One region of the Bradyrhizobium sp. USDA 4461 genome, then DNA from elsewhere that is predicted to be linked to it. Evidence: predicted binding sites of a transcription regulator. Region 1 holds the regulator's gene; each other region holds the start of a gene.
The links. Region 1 encodes PhoB, which activates phosphate uptake and scavenging genes when phosphate is short. Its sites were predicted from a motif close to TGTCATNNANCTGTCAT; they were not measured.
Positions count from the first base shown of each region.

Region 2: a site for PhoB is predicted at 3,825-3,841, ahead of ACVINW_RS39040 (alkaline phosphatase D family protein). Genes of this name have one in related genera too.
Region 3: a site for PhoB is predicted at 3,376-3,392, ahead of ACVINW_RS12200 (DUF2794 domain-containing protein). Genes of this name have one in related genera too.
Region 4: a site for PhoB is predicted at 2,640-2,656, ahead of ACVINW_RS34140 (acetoacetate decarboxylase). Genes of this name have one in related genera too.

Region 1 is NZ_JBSRXM010000001.1:1,628,407-1,633,511, reverse strand. Features, by position in the region: gene pstA (phosphate ABC transporter permease PstA) at 1-506, shown strand, start outside; gene pstB (phosphate ABC transporter ATP-binding protein PstB) at 503-1,321, shown strand; gene phoU (phosphate signaling complex protein PhoU) at 1,342-2,058, shown strand; gene phoB (phosphate regulon transcriptional regulator PhoB) at 2,187-2,897, shown strand; gene ACVINW_RS07715 (GcrA family cell cycle regulator) at 3,169-3,681, opposite strand; gene ACVINW_RS07710 (hypothetical protein) at 3,942-4,181, opposite strand; gene ACVINW_RS07705 (acetylornithine transaminase) at 4,180-5,105, shown strand, end outside.
Region 2 is NZ_JBSRXM010000001.1:8,356,224-8,361,328, reverse strand. Features, by position in the region: gene ACVINW_RS39050 (indolepyruvate ferredoxin oxidoreductase family protein) at 1-3,015, shown strand, start outside; gene ACVINW_RS39045 (hypothetical protein) at 3,198-3,584, shown strand; gene ACVINW_RS39040 (alkaline phosphatase D family protein) at 3,931-5,105, shown strand, end outside.
Region 3 is NZ_JBSRXM010000001.1:2,602,287-2,607,391, forward strand. Features, by position in the region: gene acnA (aconitate hydratase AcnA) at 1-1,942, shown strand, start outside; gene ACVINW_RS12195 (DUF1223 domain-containing protein) at 2,171-2,932, shown strand; gene ACVINW_RS12200 (DUF2794 domain-containing protein) at 3,452-3,823, shown strand; gene ACVINW_RS12205 (Bax inhibitor-1/YccA family protein) at 4,007-4,798, opposite strand; gene ACVINW_RS12210 (ABC transporter permease) at 5,032-5,105, opposite strand, start outside.
Region 4 is NZ_JBSRXM010000001.1:7,226,079-7,231,183, forward strand. Features, by position in the region: gene ACVINW_RS34130 (acetyl-CoA C-acyltransferase) at 1-35, shown strand, start outside; gene ACVINW_RS34135 (MFS transporter) at 276-1,580, shown strand; gene ACVINW_RS34140 (acetoacetate decarboxylase) at 1,628-2,413, opposite strand; gene ACVINW_RS34145 (patatin-like phospholipase family protein) at 2,698-3,861, shown strand; gene ACVINW_RS34150 (acyl-CoA carboxylase subunit beta) at 3,981-5,105, opposite strand, start outside.

The DNA of each region.
Region 1 (5,105 bases):
TCAGCGCGCCGTCGATCATCATCGGCCTGTTCATCTATGGTGCGGTGGTGGTGCCGATGCGCGGCTTCTCGGCGATCGCAGGCAGTCTTGCGCTCGCCGTGATCGTGATCCCGGTCGTGCTGCGCACCACCGAGGACATGCTGCTGCTGGTGCCCAATCCGTTGCGCGAGGCGGCCTCCGCGCTCGGCCTGCCGCGTTCGCTGGTGATCAAGCGGATCGCTTATCGTGCTGCGCGTAGCGGCTTGATCACCGGCGTGCTGCTGGCGACCGCGCGTGTCGCCGGCGAGACCGCGCCGCTGCTATTCACCGCGCTGTCGAACCAGTTCTTCAGCTGGGATTTGACCAAGACGATGGCCAACCTGCCGGTGACCATCAACAACTTCGTGCAGAGCCCCTACGCCTACTGGAAGGAACTGGCGTGGAGCGGCGCACTGCTCATCACCTTCACCGTGCTCGCGTTGAATATCGGCGCGCGTATCCTTGGTGCCGAAAGGACCGCAAAATGACCGAGCTTTCCGTCTCCACGACTGTCGCGGGCCACGTTCCCCAGGTGCCGCTTCCGGACGCGCCGCCGAAAGTCACGGTGCGTAACCTCAATTTCTATTACGGCGAGCACCACGCGCTGAAGAACATCAACCTGACGCTCGGCACCAACCGCGTCACGGCGTTCATCGGACCGTCGGGCTGCGGCAAGTCGACCCTGCTGCGCATCTTCAACCGGATGTACGACCTTTATCCGGGCCAGCGCGCGGTCGGCCAGCTGATGCTGGACCAGACCAACATCCTCGATCCCAAGCTCGACCTCAATCTGCTCCGCGCGCGGGTCGGCATGGTGTTCCAGAAGCCGACGCCGTTCCCGATGACGATCTACGAGAACATCGCCTTCGGCATCCGCCTCTACGAGAAGATCTCGAAGTCCGAGATGGACGACCGGGTCGAGAAGGCGCTGCGCGGCGGCGCGCTGTGGAACGAGGTCAAGGACAAGCTGAACGCCTCCGGCCTGTCGCTGTCCGGCGGCCAGCAGCAGCGGCTGTGCATCGCGCGCACCGTGGCGGTGCGTCCCGAGGTGATCCTGTTCGACGAACCGTGCTCGGCGCTCGATCCGATCTCCACCGCCAAGGTCGAGGAGCTGATCCAGGAGCTCTCCGAGGATTACACGATCGCGATCGTCACCCACAACATGCAGCAGGCGGCGCGCGTCTCCGACAAGACCGCCTTCATGTATCTCGGCGAGCTGATCGAGTTCGACGACACCAACAAGATCTTCACCTCGCCGAGCGATCGACGCACCCAGGACTACATCACTGGCCGGTTCGGCTGACCGGGCTGAGGAGACAGATGATGGCTTCTGAACACACCGCCAAGGCATTCGACAGCGACCTGCAGGAGTTGACCCGCCTGGTCGCCGAGATGGGCGGCCTCGTCGAGCGGATGATCACCGAGTCGGTCGACGCGCTGATCCGGCGCGACGTCGCGCTCGGCAAGCGCGTGGTCGCCGCCGATATCGAGATCGACAATCTGCAGCGCGTCATCGAAGAGCGCGCGGTGCTGACGATCGCGCGGCGCCAGCCGATGGCGATCGATCTGCGCGAGATCGTCAGCGCGATGCGCGTCGCCACCGACCTCGAGCGGATCGGCGACCTCGCCAAGAACATGGGCAAGCGCGTCGCGGCGCTGGAGAGCGATTTCCAGCCGCTGAAGCTGATCCGCGGCCTGGAGCACATGACCGACCTCGTGCTGTCGCAGGTCAAGTCGGTGCTCGACGCCTATGCCGCGCACGATCTGCCGGCGGCGATGAACGTCTGGAAGGGCGACGAGGAGGTCGATGCGATCTGCACCTCGCTGTTCCGCGAGCTGCTCACCTACATGATGGAAGATCCGCGCAACATCTCGTTCTGCATCCATCTGATGTTCTGCGCCAAGAACATCGAGCGGATCGGCGATCACGCCACCAACATCGCCGAGACTGTGTTCTACATGATCGAAGGCCAGCAGATCACCGACAAGCGCCCGAAGGGCGACATGACCAATTTTGCCACCACTGTGCCGGGTAACTAGGACATCATCCGCACGCGCGGAACCGGATTGTCTTCGACAAGTCGTTTCCGCGGGGATTATGCTCAAGAAGCTAAGTGTTTCGGTTTGCGTCTGGGCAACAGATCACCACAGAGAAAGAACTTAGACCGATGAGCGCACGCATTCTGGTAGTCGAAGACGAGGAAGCGCTAACGACGCTGTTGCGCTACAACCTCGATGCGGAAGGCTACGATGTCGAAACGGTGGGGCGCGGCGACGATGCCGATACCCGCCTCAAGGAGCGCGTTCCCGACCTCGTGGTCCTCGACTGGATGCTGCCGGGCCTGTCCGGCATCGAGCTGTGCCGCCGCCTGCGGGCGCGGCCCGAGACCAAGCAGCTTCCGATCATCATGCTGACCGCGCGCGGCGAGGAGAGCGAGCGGGTGCGCGGTCTGGCCACCGGCGCCGACGATTACATCGTCAAGCCGTTCTCGGTGCCGGAGCTCCTGGCGCGGGTGAAGGGCCTGCTGCGCCGCGCGAGCCCGGAGCGGCTCGCCACCGTCCTGACCTATGGCGACATCGAGCTCGACCGCGAGAAGCGCCGCGTCGCGCGCTCGGGCCGTCCGATCGATCTCGGGCCGACCGAGTATCGGCTGCTCGAATTCTTCCTCGAGCATCCCGGCCGCGTGTTCAGCCGCGAGCAGCTGCTCGACAGCGTCTGGGGCCGCGACATCTACATCGATGAGCGCACCGTCGACGTCCATATCGGCCGCCTGCGCAAGCTGCTCAATCCGGGCCGCGAGCAGGATCCGATCCGCACCGTGCGCGGCGCCGGCTACGCGCTCGACGACCGCTTCGCGAAAGCCGAGCCGCAGCCGTAAGTCGCCTTTCCGGCGAGAGCCGTCATCGTCATTGCGAGCGGAGCGAAGCAATCCATCGCGCCACGAGCGGCGGCTCGTTATCGCGTGAGGTGAGCACACTGTCCGGCTCCCTCCCTCCTTGCGGGGGAGGGTGGGGAGGGGCGCGTGTGCTCACCTTACGTCGCGCAGTGCGCTTGACCTGGGCTATGTGCCCTTGATGTTCATTCGCTCACAAAAAATCCCCGCTTGTGCGGGGATTTGTTTTTCAGGTCTTCCGTAGTTTTCCCGAGGGCTACTTGATCTGCGGCTTCGCCGACGGCCGGCGGCGATCGGCGGCGGGCTGGTAGGCGACGCGGGAATGATGCGCGCAATAGGGCAGGCCGGCGAGCGCCTTGCCGCCGCAGAAGAAGAATTCCGGGCTCGAGGGATCGCCGACCGGCCAGTGACAGGTGGCCTCGTTGAGTTCGAGCAGCGACAGCCGCTGGCTCATCGGCACCACGTTGTCGAACGAGATCGGATCGGGCTCCATCTCGACCTCGAAGGCGTGCGCGAGCGCGGTGTTGCCGCGCGAGACCGGGCGCGCCACTCGCATCATGTGCTGGGCGGGGCGCGCCTTGCGCTGCCGCGGCGCCGCCGTGGAGGGTGCCTTGGCGCGGCCGGAGAGGCCGAGCCGGTGCACTTTGCCGATCACGGCGTTTCGCGTCACATTGCCAAGTTCCGCTGCGATCTGGCTGGCCGAAAGGCCAGACTCCCAGAGCTTCTTCAGCTGCTCGACGCGATCGTCGGACCAGGTCAATACCGTCATCGCATTCTTCCTTTCGCATGGCGCCGGCCAGTCATTGGAGCGGCGCTGCGAGCCAAATCTGGACAAATATCCCTGCGGCCAGAATCCCTTAGCCCTCGCCGGGCGCGGTGTTGCGCCCGAACGTTTACGCGAGACACAAAGGCTACTTAGAGGGTCCAGTACTGCCGCACGAGATGTCGTACCCGACAGGCCAAACGCTACAATATGGCGTGACTCTGGCGCAAGAGTCCGCGGCCGTGCGTCCACATGTTCCGACAAAGTTAAGCATTGCTGTGAGGCTTTTCCACCGCACCGGAATGCTCCGGATTGCGCTCGTTCGGCAGCGCAGGAAGCCCGGCAAAGGACCGGCTCCTGGCGATTGACACGGACCCGCCGCAGCATAGAATGTTGCCCACGTGCCGCCCGCAAAGGCGGCCGTTTTGTTTTCCGAAGCTGGCCGTTGCTGCGCTGGCGTCAAGGCGCGCGGCAATTGTCGGCTTCAAACCGGCAGTGAACGCCATGACCAACGCCTCGTCGCATCTGCTTCCCGTCTTCGCCAGGGTCGATCTCGGCTTCGAGCGCGGTGAGGGCGCCTGGCTGATCGCAACCAACGGCGACCGCTATCTCGATTTCACCTCGGGCGTCGCCGTCAACGCGCTCGGGCATGCGCATCCGCATCTGGTGAAGGCGCTGCAGGAACAGGCGACCAGGCTCTGGCACATGTCGAACCTGTTCAAGAGCCCGGACGGCGAGGTGCTCGCCGCGCGGCTGTGCGAGCAGAGCTTCGCCGACTTCGTGTTCTTCTGCAATTCCGGCGCGGAGGCGATGGAGGGCGTGATCAAGCTGGTCCGCCACTATCACTTCTCCAAGGGCCATGGCGAGCGCTACCGCATCATCACCTTCGAAGGCGCCTTCCATGGCCGCACGCTGGGCACGCTGGCCGCGACCGGCGCGGCGAAATATCTCGAAGGCTTTGGCCCGCCGATGGACGGCTTCGACCAGGTGCCGCATGGCGACATCGAGGCGGTGAAGAAGGCGATCGGCCCGCACACCGCCGGCATCCTGATCGAACCGGTGCAGGGCGAGGGCGGGGTGCGCTCGGCGCCGCAGGCGTTCTTCAAGGCGCTGCGTGCGCTGTGCGACGAACATGGCCTGCTGCTGGCGTTCGACGAGGTGCAGACCGGCATGGGCCGTACCGGCGATTTGTTTGCCTACAAGCGCACCGGCGTCACGCCGGACGTGATGTCGCTCGCGAAGGCGCTCGGCGGCGGCTTCCCGATCGGCGCGGTGCTGGCGACCGCGAAAGCGGCCGAAGGCATGGCGCCGGGCTCGCACGGCTCGACCTTTGGCGGCAATCCGCTGGCGGTCGCCGCCGCCAATGCCGTGCTCGACGTCATGCTGAAGCCCGGCTTCTTCGAGCATGTGCAGAAGATGTCGCTGCTGCT
Region 2 (5,105 bases), 6.7 Mb from region 1:
ACGCTCGCGCATCAGAGCGAGCAGGTGTTCGCCTCGGCGCTGATGCCGGTGGTCAATCCGGCAACGTTGCAGGATTATCTCGACCTCGGCATCCTCGGCTTTGCGCTGTCGCGCTATTCCGGCTGCTGGGTCGGCTTCAAGGCGATCTCGGAGACGGTGGAGAGCTCGGCCTCGATCGTCAGCGATCCCGACCGCATCAGGATCATCATGCCCGACGATTTCGAGATGCCGCCGGGCGGGCTCTCGATCCGCTGGCCGGATCCGCCGCTGGAGGCCGAACGTCGTCTGCACGGACCCAAGATGGAGGCCATCGCGGCCTTCGCCCGCGCCAACCGGTTCGACCGCATCGTGCTGGATTCCAAGCCGGCGCGGCTCGGCATCATGGCGACCGGCAAGGCCTATCTCGACCTGCGCCAGGCGCTCGCCGATCTCGGCATCACCGATGCCGAGGCGCAGGCGCTGGGGCTGCGCATCTACAAGGTGGCGCTGACCTGGCCGCTCGAAGCAAACGGCGCGCGCGCCTTCGCCGAGGGCTTGCAGGACGTGCTGGTGGTCGAGGAGAAGCGCGGCTTCATCGAGGACCAGCTGGTCCGCATCCTCTACAACATGGATGCTGCCAGGCGTCCGTCGGTGGTCGGCAAGCGCGACGAGAGCGGCGCGCCGCTGCTGCCGAGCGAGGGCGAGTTGACGCCGACCATGGTCGCCGCCGCCGTGGTGGCGCGGCTGCGCAAGCTCGGCCACCGCAGTCCGCTGCTGGAGCAGCGCCTGGCAAAACTCGAGGCGTTCGATCGTCCGGCCGAGGGTACGGGGACCGCGAAACTGTCGCGGACGCCGTATTTCTGCTCGGGCTGCCCGCACAATTCGTCGACCAAGATCCCCGAGGGCAGCCGCGCCATGGCCGGTATCGGCTGTCACGGCATGGCGCTGTCGGTGCCGAACCGCAACACTCAGACCATCTCGCATATGGGCGCGGAGGGCGTGAGCTGGATCGGGCAGGCGCCGTTCACCAGCGAACAGCACGTGTTCCAGAATCTCGGCGACGGCACCTATACGCATTCCGGTCTGCTGGCGCTGCGCGCGGCGGCGGCCGCCGGCGTCAACATCACCTACAAGATCCTCTACAACGATGCGGTGGCGATGACCGGCGGTCAGCCCGCCGAGGGCGGCTTCACGGTCTCGCAGATCGCGCATCAGGTCTGGGCGGAGGGCACCAAGAAGCTCGCGATCGTCTCCGACGATCCCGACAAATATCCCGCCAATTATTTCCCGTCGGGCGCCACCATCCATCATCGCCGCGAGCTCGACGCCGTGCAGCGCACCTTGCGCGAGATCGAGGGCCTCACCGTCCTGATCTACGACCAGACCTGCGCCGCCGAGAAGCGCCGCCGCCGCAAGCGCGGGCTGTTTCCCGATCCGGCCAAGCGCGTGTTCATCAATGAGCGCGTCTGCGAAGGCTGCGGCGACTGCTCGGTGGCGTCGAACTGCGTCTCGGTGCAGCCGCTGGAGACAGAGCTCGGTCGCAAGCGCCGCATCGACCAGTCGAACTGCAACAAGGATTTCTCCTGCATCGAGGGCTTCTGCCCGAGCTTCGTGATGGTGCAGGATCCCAAGCTGCGCAAGGCCGACCGCACCGCTGCCGATCCGAAGGCGCTGTTTGCCGACCTGCCGACGCCGCCTGCGGCCACCCTGAGCAATCCCTACAACATCCTGATCACCGGCATCGGCGGCACCGGCGTCATCACCATCGGCGCGCTGCTCGGCATGGCCGCGCATGTCGAGGGGCTGGCCTGCTCGACGCTCGACTTCACCGGCCTGTCGCAGAAGAACGGCGCGGTCATGAGCCATGTCCGGCTGGCGCCTACATCCGATATGCTGACCACGGTCCGCATCGCGCCGGGCAATGCCAATCTGATCCTCGGCTGCGACCTCGTCGTCGCCACCAGCGTGCCGGCGCTGAGCCGTGCCGAGCGCGGCGTCACCCGCGCCGTCGTCAACGCCGACCTGCTGCCGACCGCGAGCTTCGTGATCGATCCCGATATCGACTTCGAGGCAAGCTCGATGCGCGATGCCCTGAACGGCGCGGTGACATCAGGCGATCTCGACATCCTCGACGCCACCGGGCTTGCCACCGCGCTGATGGGCGACAGCATCGCCACCAACGCCTTCATGCTCGGCTTCGCGTTCCAGCGCGGCGCGATCCCGCTGTCGCTCGACGCGATTCTGAAAGCGATCGAGCTCAACGGCGCCGCGATCGAGATGAACAAGACCGCGTTCTCGTGGGGCCGGCTTGCCGCGCACGATCTTCAGCGCGTGGTCAGCGCCGCCCGCTTCAAGAATGCGGGCGCAGCTCCGGCCAAGAAGACGCTGGATGAAGCGATCGCATTCCGCGCCAAATTCCTCACCGACTATCAGGACGCGGCCTACGCCAAGCGCTATCTCGACGACGTCGCGCGTGTCCGCACGGCGGAAGCCGCGGCGGCGCCGGGCTCGCAGGACCTGACCGAGGCTTTTGCAAAAGGCCTGTTCAAGCTGATGGCCTACAAGGACGAATACGAGGTCGCGCGGCTCTATTCCGATGGCGAGTTCAGCAAGGCGCTGCGGGAGCAGTTCGAGGGCAATTCCGGTTTGAAGGTCCTGCTGGCGCCCCCGCTGCTGGCACAGCGCGATCCCGTCACCGGGCGCTTGCAGAAGCGCGAGTTCGGCCCGTGGATCTTCAAGGCGTTCGGCTTGCTGGCCGGGCTGAAGGGCCTGCGCGGCACCGCGTTCGACATCTTCGGCTATACCGCCGAGCGCAAAATGGAGCGCGCGCTGCCGGTCGAATATTCGGCGATGATCCTGCGGCATCTCGACGGCAACAAGCCGCTCGATCTGTCGCGCCTGGTGGCGCTGGCCAAGGCTGCGGACCTCGTGCGCGGCTACGGCCACATCAAGGAAGGCAACGTCGCCCGCTACCGCACCGAATGTGCGCGGCTCGAGCGTGCGATCGGCCAGCCGCTGGCACAGGCGGCCGAGTAGGGGAACTTTCCGCGGCCGCCTTGGTTGACCGGTAACCCTGCCCGCAACCTGCGGCTGGATTCGCGCGGCCGGGCCCCTACATGATGGCTGTTCTGTTCGAGTGATTTCAGGAGGCCTTTTTGACGGTCCTGAAAAACGTTTTGGTTGCAACCGTTTGCGCCGCGTGCCTAGCATGGGGCGGTGTGGCGTTGGCCGACGACTACCGCCCGAGCGAGTTCTTCAGCCTCGATCTTTCACGCGCAGTCCTGTCGCCGAAGCCGCTTGGCCCGCCGGCGCAGTTCGAGCCGGTTCCGGTCGAGGCGAAGGCCGACCATGGGCCGGATCAGCATGCAGCCGCCGAACCGAAGGTTGAGGAGCCGAAGGTCGAGCGGCAGAAGCCGGTACGGACCACCAGGGTGACGGCGCCGCGCGAGACGGCACCGCGCGAGCGGAAGCGCGCAGTCGCGCACGTTCCTGCTCGCGCCAAGCTCGCGCGTCGGCATTCGAACCCGCTCGATGCCGAAGCCCGCGATACCAGGATCCAGACCTGGCCGTGCCGCACCGGCGGCATCTGCAACTGGCGGCGGTGAGAGGCGGCGGCCGCGCCTCTCTCTTTCGAGGTGCACTAATCCCAAACCGTCATCCTGAGGAGCGCGCACTTGCGCGCGTCTCGAAGGATCGACGGCCCGTCTCTGGCCGATTCATCCTTCGAGACGCGCGGAGCCTGTCATCGGGCCGCGCTTCGCGCGGACCCGGTGGCGCCTCCTGACAGGATGACGGGTCAGGCGCGTGAGCGCTCGGCGCCCCATGCCGTTCCCAGAATTTCCCTGAGTCATCCCGCCGTCGCAAAACCGTCGGCGCAGAGTCAAGAAACCGTCAGGGCGGAGTCAAACGGCGCAGGCAAAACCTTCGTTGCGATTCGACGAAGGTTATTCGATGCCGACAGCGATCTCCGCAAGGGGGCGAGACCTTACAAGGCGTCAACTTCTGGTGCGCTCGGCGTCGACGGCTGCGCTCGCGGGATTGGGGGCGCTGGCAAGGCCCTATCTAAGCCGCGCCGCGGATCGGCCCGCGATCACAGGGATCCAGTCCGGCGACGTCGCCAGCGATTCCGCCGTGATCTGGGCCCGCGCCGATCGCGCCGCGCACATGCGGATCGAATGCGCCGCGGTCGAGAGCTTTGCCACCATCCTGCGCAGCGCGACCGCCGACGCGCTGCCCGAGCGCGACTTCACCGCAAAGCTGCTGCTGGATGGCCTGCCGCCGGGGCAGGACCTGTTCTATCGCGTCAGCTTCGAGGATCGCGACGGCCTCGTCGGCGAAAGCCGCATCGGGCATTTCCGCACTGCGCCGGTCGATCGCCGCTCGGTCTCCTTTGTCTGGTCCGGCGACGTCGTTGGGCAGGGCTGGGGCATCGACCCCGCTCGCGGCGGCCTGCGCAGCTACCGCACCATGCTGAACGAGCGCCCGGATTTCTTCATCCACTCGGGCGATCATATTTATGCGGATTGCACGGTGCCCGCGGAGCAAGCGCTGCCGAACGGCGAGGTCTGGCGCAACGTCGTCACCCCTGAGAAATCCGTCGTCGCGGAGACCCTTGAGCAGTTTCGCGGTAATTACAAATACAACTGGCTCGACGAGAATTTCCACGCCTTCCATGCCGAAGTGCCTGTGTTCGCGCAGTGGGACGACCACGAGGTGGCCGATGACTGGTCGCCGATCGGCACCGCCGACGCGACCGGCTACGACGCGGACGGCAATTCGAAGCTGGTGGCGCGGGCGCGGCGTGCGTTCCACGAATTCATGCCGATGCGGCTGATGCCGGAGCGCGACGGCCGGGTCTATCGCAAGATCGCCTACGGGCCGTTGCTCGACGTCTTCATCGTCGACATGCCATCCTACCGCGATTCCAGCTGGAACAAGCAGGGCGATCCGGAGCAGGCGTTCATCCTCGGCGAGAGTCAGCTGGCCTGGCTGAAGCGCGAACTGATGGCATCGGATGCTGTCTGGAAGGTGATCGCGGCGGATCTGCCGATCGGGCTCATCAGCCTCGATGCCGTTGCGCTCGGCGACGGGCCGCCCGAGCGGCGCGAGCACGAGATCGCCGACCT
Region 3 (5,105 bases), 970 kb from region 1:
CTTCAAGCTCAAGGGCCAGCTCAAGGAAGGCGTCACCGCGACCGACCTGGTGCTGACCGTCACCCAGATGCTGCGCAAGCTCGGCGTGGTCGGCAAGTTCGTCGAGTTCTTCGGCCCCGGCCTCGACTATCTCTCGGTCGCGGACAAGGCGACCATCGGCAACATGGCGCCCGAATATGGCGCGACCTGCGGCTTCTTCCCGGTCGATGCCGCGACCATCGATTACCTGAAGACCTCCGGCCGCAAGGCTGATCGCGTCAAGCTGGTGCAGGCCTACGCCAAGGCGCAGGGCCTGTTCCGCACCGCCAAGTCGGCCGATCCGGTATTCACCACCACGCTGACGCTCGACCTCGCCGACGTCGTGCCGTCGATGGCCGGACCGAAGCGCCCCGAAGGCCGGATCGCGCTGCCGGCGGTGTCGACCGGTTTCGCGACCGCGCTGGTCAACGAGTACAAGAAGCCCGAGGGTGAATCGAAGCGCTTCGCGGTCGAGGGCCGCAACTTCGATCTCGGCCATGGCGATGTCGTGATCGCCGCAATCACCTCCTGCACCAACACCTCGAACCCGAGCGTGCTGATCGGCGCCGGCCTGCTCGCGCGCAAGGCGGCCGCCAAGGGCCTGAAGGCCAAGCCGTGGGTGAAGACCTCGCTCGCGCCGGGCAGCCAGGTGGTGGCGGAATATCTTGCCAATTCCGGCCTGCAGGCCGATCTCGACAAGGTCGGCTTCAACCTGGTCGGCTTCGGCTGCACGACCTGCATCGGCAATTCCGGGCCGCTGCCGGAAGACATCTCGAAGTCGATCAACGAGAATGGCATCGTCGCCGCCGCCGTGCTCTCCGGCAACCGCAACTTCGAAGGCCGCGTCTCGCCGGACGTGCAGGCGAACTACCTCGCCTCGCCGCCGCTGGTGGTCGCGCATGCGCTCGCCGGCACCGTGACCAAGGACCTCGCGGTCGAGCCGATCGGCATCGGCAAGGACGGCAAGCCGGTGTTCCTCAAGGACATCTGGCCGACCGCCAAGGAGATCAACGCCTTCATGAAGAAGTACGTCACCGCGACGATCTTCAAGAAGAAGTACGCCGACGTGTTCAAGGGCGATACCAACTGGCGCAAGATCAAGACCACCGAAAGCGAGACCTATCGCTGGAACATGGGTTCGACCTATGTGCAGAACCCGCCCTATTTCGAAGGGATGAAGAAGCAGCCGGATCCGGTCACCGACGTGGTCGACGCCCGCATCCTGGCGATGTTCGGCGATAAGATCACCACCGACCACATCTCGCCGGCCGGTTCGATCAAGCTGACCTCGCCCGCCGGCAAGTTCCTCAGCGAGCACCAGGTGCGCCCCGCCGACTTCAACCAGTACGGCACGCGGCGCGGCAACCATGAAGTGATGATGCGCGGCACCTTCGCCAACATCCGCATCAAGAACTTCATGCTGAAGGGCGCCGACGGCAATATTCCGGAAGGCGGCCTGACCAAGCACTGGCCGGACGGCGAGCAGATGTCGATCTACGACGCCGCGATGAAGTATCAGGCCGAGGGCGTGCCGCTGGTGGTGTTCGCCGGCGCCGAGTACGGCAACGGCTCGTCGCGCGACTGGGCCGCCAAGGGCACCCGCCTGCTCGGCGTGCGTGCGGTGATCTGCCAGAGCTTCGAGCGCATCCACCGCTCCAACCTGGTCGGCATGGGTGTGCTGCCGCTCACCTTCCAGGACGGCACGTCGTGGTCCTCGCTCGGCCTCAAGGGCGACGAGAAGGTCACGATCCGCGGCCTGCAGGGCGATCTCAAGCCGCGCCAGACGCTGACCGCCGAGATCGTCTCCGCCGACGGGGCCAAGAAGGATGTCCCGCTGCTCTGCCGCATCGATACGCTGGACGAGCTCGATTACTATCGCAACGGCGGCATCCTGCACTACGTGCTGCGCAAACTCGCGGCCTAAGGGCCGTTTGTTGGAGTCTGGTCTCCGCGCAAACCCCTCGCGTTTGCCGCGAGGGACCATGCCTCAACGCGGATTTGTGATCGGTGGCTCACCGCTTAGTGAGTAGCGACCAAAAAGAAGGCGGCCTATGAAAAGGCCGCTTTCTCGCGTTTTGGGGCACGCAAGTTCAGGGACAGACTTCATGCTCCGTACAATTACGGATGGAAATCATCACGACTGGTTCGCAGTATGACAGCGATGATGGCCTATAATTCTATCTCGCGATGGTCCAGTGCGCTCGGTATCTGCGCGATCGTCGCAATCATCCGCCCCGCTCACGCCGATCCGCGTGCTGTCGTCGAACTCTTCACCTCGCAGGGATGCTCGTCCTGCCCGCCCGCGGACAAGATCATCGGTGATCTTGCGAAGGACCCCAACGTCATCGCGCTCAGCATGCCGATCGACTACTGGGACTATCTCGGCTGGAAGGATACGCTGGCCGACTCCCGGTTCAGCGCGCGTCAGAAGGCCTATTCGCATATGCGCGGCGATCGCGATGTCTACACGCCGCAGGCCGTGATCAACGGCTCCGCGCATGTGATCGGCAGCGATCGCGCCGGCATCGAGAGCGCGATCAAGGATACCGAGAAGGGCGGCAGCGTGATGTCGGTGCCGGTGACGATGACGCTGACCGGCAAGCAGATCAACGTGTCGGTCGCGGCATCGAAGTCGCCCGCCGCATCGCGCGGCGAAGTCTGGATCTGCTCGATCTCGAAGTCGGTGCCGATCTCGATCGCGCGCGGCGAGAACCGCGGCCGCGAGATCACCTACCACAATGTGGTGCGCAACCTCCTCAAGGTCGGTGACTGGAACGGGTCGTCCGGGAGCTGGACGGTGCCGCTGGAGAACATCACGCGCGAGGGCGTCGATGCCGCGGCGGTGTACGTCCAGGACGGCAATCGCGACAAGCCGGGCCCGATGCTCGGCGCCGCGTTCACCTCGCTTCACTAAGCTTCACGGGGCGCGCTTGCGTCGCATGGTTTGTCGCGCAGCCGAGCGACAGCGAACGTGCATCCAGTGATGTGCTGAAAGGAAGGACGCGAGGCTTTGCGCCTGCGTCTCGATCGTGCGCTATGCCGTAGGTCCCAAAAACAAAAAGGACCAACTTTCGTTGGCCCAGTGTTGGGATTTGACTCCCCTGCGAACAGGCCCGATCCCGACGGCCCCGGGGGGCTGGGGGCTGAGGAATCCGGAACCGAAAGGACCGGGCCAACGCAGGATTTTATTTTCGCAAGGCAGCGGGGCGGGCGATTGGCGGAAGTGGGGCAGCAATATGATTCCGCTAACGTTCCCGTGACTCTCTGGTTTTTCGGACAATCCGTTGCGTCCAATAGTGGTTAAGGCCTGGTTGCGTTGCGAATGGCCCCTTGCAGGGCCCATCGCTTAGCGCAATCATGTCACTCTCGTGACGATCCCGAAGGGTGGACGGCATTCGGGTTCCGCCGTCACCGAGATGACAGGAGGCGCTCGATGAGTTTGATCTCGGAGGACACTGATCCGAGCGGGAGTCGCGCCGCGGCGCGTCCCGTCGCCGCGACCCCCCAGCCCAACCGCGTGACATTCAATCGACTTGAGCTCAACCGCATCCTCAATCTCTACGGCCGCATGGTCGCCGACGGCGAGTGGCGCGACTACGCGATCGACTTTCTGAAGGACCGCGCCGTGTTCTCGGTGTTCCGGCGTGCGTCGGAAATGCCGATCTACCGGATCGAGAAGGATCCCCGGCTGGCGCGCAAGCAAGGCATGTACAGCGTGATTTCGGCGACCGGTCTGATCCTGCGCCGTGGCCATGAACTCGAACGTGTGCTGCTCGCGATCGACCGCAAGCTGTCGCTGGTGTAGGCGTGGCAAGGCCGCGGCTTCGTAGCCCGGATGAAGCGGAGCGCAATCCGGGGCCGTTGTAACCGCGGATGGAGGAGTCCCGGATTGCGCTCCGCTCCATCCGGGCTACGCCATTCGGCCCGCCGAAAAGAAAAGCCCCGGCCAGATGGCCGGGGCTTCGATCGGTTGCCTTGCTCGAGGTGGTTAATCGCGCTGGCCGAGCAGCTGCAAGAGCAGCGTGAACAGGTTGATGAAGTTCAGGTAGAGCGACAGCGCACCCGTGATCGCCGCACGCTCTGCCATCACGCCACCCTGCGAGGCGTAACCGTAGATGTAGTCGTTCTTCAGCCGCTGGGTGTCCCAGGCGGTGAGGCCCGCGAACACCAGCACGCCGACCACCGAGACGATGAACTGCAGCGCCGAGCTCGCCAGGAACAGGTTGACCAGGCTCGCGATGATGATGCCGATCAGGCCCATGAACAGGAACGAGCCCATGCCGCTCATGTCACGCTTGGTGGTGTAGCCGTACAGGCTCAGCGCACCGAACGTCGCCGCGGTGATGAAGAACACGCGCACGATCGAGGTGTGCGTGTACACCAGGAAGATCGACGACAGCGACAGGCCCATCAGCGCCGAGAACACCCAGAACAGGAGCTGGGCGGTCGCGGGCTGCAAGCGGTTGATGCCGGCCGAGATGACGAACACCATCGCCAAGGGAGCGAGGATGAACAGCCACTTCAGCGGGCTCACGAACATCGCGTAGCCGAACTGCGTCAGATAGGCGTTGCCGAACTTGGCGACCGCGGCCGACTGGTCGGTGGTCACCGCGCCCATGTAGACGCCGAGCGCGGCCAGGCCGGTGATGGCAAGGCCGATGCTCATGTAGTTGTAGATGCGCAGCATGTAGGCGCGCAGACCGGCGTCGACGGCCGCAGCGTCAATGCGCCCGGCGGCCCGGCCGAAAGGAGAAGCGTAATTGCGGTCTAGGTCCGACATGGTCGAATTCCCGTGGTTGGTCCCGGTGGAGCGCAAGGGATTTGCGGCGCCGGTCGTAAATCTATCTCAGATGGCTCGGTTTGCGGAACATTAATTCCGTGTCATTCAGCCGGCCATCCGACCCGTTTGGTATGTGGGAAATTAACACATCCGACGCAAGCTTCCACGCGCGGCCGAATGTCGCTCTGGCCTAGCATGATAGGCAAAAACGGCGCTTTCGCCGCTACATATTGTCACAAATTCCGCAGCACCGAGGCCGGTTTCTGGTTCAGCGCGAGCAGCGTGCCGGCCAGCCCAAGCCCGACCG
Region 4 (5,105 bases), 5.6 Mb from region 1:
CCACCGCCATCGCGATCGAGCGGGTGACGCACTGAGCGGTAGCGTTCTCGTCATTGCGAGCAAAGCGAAGCAATCCATTGCTCAGCATACGCTGAAGCATGGATTGCTTCGTCGCTTCGCTCCTCGCAATGACGAAACTCGGGACAAGGCGCTCATGACACGGTAGCTCCGCGCCCTGAGTCCGAAAACGAGGGAACTATGTCGTTTTAGACATGGCTAGCCCGTGCCATATTGTGCGTCATGCAAAGCTTTCACCGCAATTGATCCGGAACCCAATGATCTCGAACTGGCTTGCTTCCGCCCTCGTCCGCCGCAACATCCATTACGGCTGGGTGATGGTTGCCGTCACCTTCCTGGCCGCACTGATCTCCGCCGGCACGGTCGGCGCGCCCGGCGTCTTCATCGTTCCCCTGCAGAAGGAATTCGGCTGGTCCACGGCCGAGATCTCCTCGGCGCTGTCGATCCGCTTCATCCTGTTCGGGCTGATGGCGCCGTTCGCCGCGGCGCTGATGAACCGTTACGGCCTGCGCAACGTGACGCTGGCGGCGCAACTGATCGTGGTGTCAGGCCTTGTCGCGTCGCTCGCGATGACGCAGGTCTGGCAGCTGATCGCGCTGTGGGGCGTCGTGATCGGGATCGGCACCGGCATGACTGCGCTGGTGCTCGGTGCGACCATTGCCACCCGCTGGTTCGTGGCACGACGCGGCCTCGTGATCGGCATGCTCACCGCGAGCGTTGCGACGGGCCAGCTCGCCTTCCTGCCGCTGCTCGCTGCGATCACCGAGCGTTATGGCTGGCGCGTCGCACTCGGATTCGTCTGCGTCATGCTCGGCATCGCCGCCTTTGCCGTGCTGATGCTGATGCGCGACCGCCCGAGCGACGTCGGCCTGCGCCCGTTCGGCGATGCGGGCACCGCGCCCGTTCCTGCGCCGCCGCCCGCCAATGCGCCGATCATGGCGGCCGCGCTCGGCACCCTGCGCGATTCATCGAAATCGTCGGTGTTCTGGATCCTGTTCGCGACCTTTTTCGTCTGCGGCGCCTCGACCAACGGCCTGGTCCAGGTCCATCTGATCCCGATGTGCCTCGACTTCGGCATCCCGCAAGTGCAGGCCGCGAGCCTGCTCGCTGCGATGGGCATCTTCGATTTCTTCGGCACCATCATCTCGGGCTGGCTGTCGGATCGCTACGACAATCGCTATCTGTTGTTCTGGTATTACGGGCTGCGCGGCCTGTCGCTGCTGTATCTGCCGTACTCCGACTTCACTTTCTACGGCCTGTCGCTGTTTGCGATGTTCTACGGCCTCGATTGGATCGCGACCGTGCCGCCGACGGTGCGCCTCACCGCGCAGCGCTTCGGCGCCGAGCGCGCCAATCTGGTGTTCGGCTGGATCTTTGCCGGCCATCAGCTCGGCGCCGGCGCGGCCGCGTTCGGCGCCGGCCTGTCGCGCACGATCTATCAGAGCTACCTGCCGGCGTTCTTCATCGCCGGCGCGCTGTGCGTCTTCGCTGCGCTGATCACGCTCGCGATCGCGCGACCGCAACCGAAGCCGGTGGCTGAGCCGAGGCCGGCAGCGGCCTGAGGCCGCCGCCCGCCACGGCCAGGCCGGCGTCCATGCCGGTGCTAGCCCTACTCCGCCGCAAGGCCGGTCGGCGTCGCCGCCTCGGCGGCTTCCTTGTTGTAATCGTGCACGACGCGGCCGAACGGCAGCGTCAGGTCGGCGATGTAATGATGCGCACCGACGACGCGCTTGACCGGGAAGTCCGCGACCGGCGCATTGACATGCGGCACCAGATGCAGCCGGCCCGATCCGATCCACGAGCCCTTGACGTTGATGTCGGTGAGGTTGATCGCCACCAGCTGGCAGATCTCGAGATGACCGTCGACGCCGGGGATCATCTTCAGATTGACTTGCGTCTTCGACAGCGTGGCGCGGGTGGCGTCGCCATTGCCCGCCATGCTCTCGTGCTTGTAGCCCATCGTGCCCATCGCGACGAGCTGGCCGGCGTATTCCAGCGTGCCGGTCAGCGTGTCCTTGACGATCTCGAGCTTGGGGTGGGCGTACTTCTTCGGAAAGCCCCAGATCTCGCGGCCGGCGGCGATCGGCGGATCATCGTCGAGATACATCTGGCACACGAAGTTGACGTCCTCGCCGTGCAGTCGCGCGGGGATCACGAGACCGGACTCGGTGTAGCTGCCGAAGCCGGAGCTGTCGGGCATCTTGATCCACTCGTAGTGCACGATGGCCTGCTCGACCGGGTCCAGCGGCTCAGGCAGTGCGGCGCGGACCAGCTCCGGCTCGGTTTCATAGGTGATGACCAGGAATTCGCGATCGATGAAGCGGTACGGACCGGCGGGATAGCTCGGACCGGCGGCCGGCATCGACGGAAGCTTGAACAGATCTTCCCTGCGCATCGCAATAACCCCTGTTGGCAACGTTTGCGCGGACGCTAGCGGCCGAGATTGACAGCGATGTGAGGGATTTCCGTCAGGTGCATGACCTCGGTTACGCCTGCGTGACCTCGGTTACGGCTGCTGCGTAATCTCGGTGACGCCTGCGTGACCTGCGTTACGCTGCGGGAGGCCAATGCTAACCATGCAGGCAAGCCATGCCGGAGGCGCCACGCGCGGGCGCCGCAATTGTCATCACGGCGTCATCGGCACCCTGAATCCTCGCCGAAAATTTTGGAGTGTCTGAGATGGACGCGCGCACCCCTCATCCTGACGATATCGAGCACGCCACGCCCAGCTGGCGTCCCGAGGGATGCGATCGCGTCGCCCTGGTCCTGCAGGGCGGCGGCGCGCTCGGGGCCTATCAGGCCGGCGTCTACCAGGCGCTGCATGAATCCAACATCGAGCCCGACTGGGTCTGCGGCGTCTCGATCGGCGCGATCAACTCGGCGATCATCGCCGGCAATCCGCCTTCGAGGCGGCTGGAGCGGCTGCACACCTTCTGGGATCGCATCACCAGCCGCAAGATCTGGCACTACACGCCGGACGGCGACATCTTCCGCAAGGCGCGCAACTTCACCAGCTCATGGCTGACGACGACGCTGGGGCAGCCCGGCTTCTTCACCCCGCATCAGACCAATCCGTGGCTCAGCCCGGCCGGCGCGCGCACCGCCACCAGCTATTACGACACCACGCCGCTGCGTGAGTCACTGTTGGAGCTGGTCGATTTCGACCGGATCAATTCCAAGAAGATGCGCTTCGCGGTCGGCGCCGTGAACGTGCTCTCCGGCAACTTCATCTATTTCGACAATGCCCATGACGAGATCATCCCCGAGCACATCATGGCGAGCGGCGCGCTGCCGCCGGCGCTGCCGATGGTGAAGGTCGGCACCGACCATTTCTGGGACGGCGGCATCGTTTCCAACACGCCGCTGCAGCATCTGCTCGACCAGGAAGACAACATGAATTCGCTGGTGTTCCAGGTCGACCTGTTCTCGGCGCGCGGCGCGCTGCCGCGCGACATCCAGGACGTGATGGCCCGGCACAAGGACATCATGTATTCGTCGCGCACCCGCTACAACACCGACGTCTATCGCAAGACCTACAATCTGCGCACCGCCCTGCACAATGCGCTCGGGAAGATCCCCGACGATCATCTGTCGGAAGAGGAGCGCCAGCTCAAGAAGGCGAACAGCCGGCTGCCGGGGATCACGCTGCTGCAGCTGATCTACCAGCAGAAGGCCTATGAGGGCGACGCCAAGGACCACGAATTCTCCGGCACCTCGATGCGCGAGCACTGGGCGAGCGGCCACGAGGACACCAAGCGCTCGCTGAAGCGCCGCGACTGGATCAAGATGCCCGAGAACGGCATGGGCATCGTGATCCACGACGTGCATCGGGAAGCGGAATAGCGGCGCGCCGTCCATCCTCCGTCATTGCGAGAAGCGAAGCGACGAAGCAATCCATCCGTCAACGCGTGTGGACGAATGGATTGCTTCGCTGCGCTCGCAATGACGATTGGGAAATCGGCCTACGGCCGCGTCGACATGTTGCGCGGCGGCCCGGCGGTGCGGATCGGCTCGGCGAGGCGCGCGAACTCGCAGAGCAGCGAGCGCGTCCTGCGCGGGTCGATCACCTCCTCGACCCAGAACTTCTCGGCCGAGCGGAACGGCGAGCGCAGCTTGTTGAGGCGGTCCTCGATCTCGCGCAGCTTGGCGGCGGGATCGGCGGCCGCGTCGATCTCGGCGCGATAGGCCGCCTCGATGCCGCCCTCGAGCGGCAGCGAGCCCCAATAGGCCGACGGCCAGGCGTAGCGCATCGAGAAGCGGTTGGCCGGCTGATGCACCACGCCGGCGACGCCGAAGGCGTTGCGGATGATGATCGTGCACCATGGCACCGTGCTCTGGTTGACGGCCGCCATCGCCCGCACGCCGTGGCGGATGGTCGCCGATTTCTCGGCCTCGAGCCCGATCATGAAGCCCGGGCAATCCATCAGGTAGACCACCGGCAGATGGAAGGTCTCGGCGAAGTCGACCCAGCGCACCACCTTCTGGCAGGCATCCGCGGTCCACGAGCCGCCATAATGGAAGGGATCGCTGGCGAGCACCAGCACCGCCCGGCCCTCGATCCGCGCAAGGCCCGTGATGACCGGCCGGCCGAAATTGGCGGCGACCTCGAAGAACGAGCCCTTGTCGACGACGGCCTCGATGATCGGCCGCATCTTGTAGACCTGCCGGCGATTGCGCGGCACCGCCTTCAGAAGCGATTCTTCGGCGCGTTCGGGATCGTCGGTGCAGGGAATGGTCGGCGGCACATCGTAGACCGACGACGGCAGATAGGACAGGAAACGCCGCGCATAGTCGAACGCCTCTTCTTCCGTCTCGACGGCCTGGTCGATCGCCCCGGCGCGGGTCTGGATGTCGGCGCCGCCGAGCTCCTGCTTGGTCAGATCCTGACCAAGCCGCTTCACCACCGGCGGACCGGCGACGAACATCGCCGAGCTCTTGGTCATGACAGAGTAGTGCGTGGCCGCGAGCCGCGCGGCGCCCAGGCCCGCGACCGAGCCGAGCCCGAGCCCGACCACCGGCACCCGCGCCATGTTGGCGGTCGTGTACCAGTACCAGCGCGTGCCGCCGACGCCGCCGGGCAGATTGGC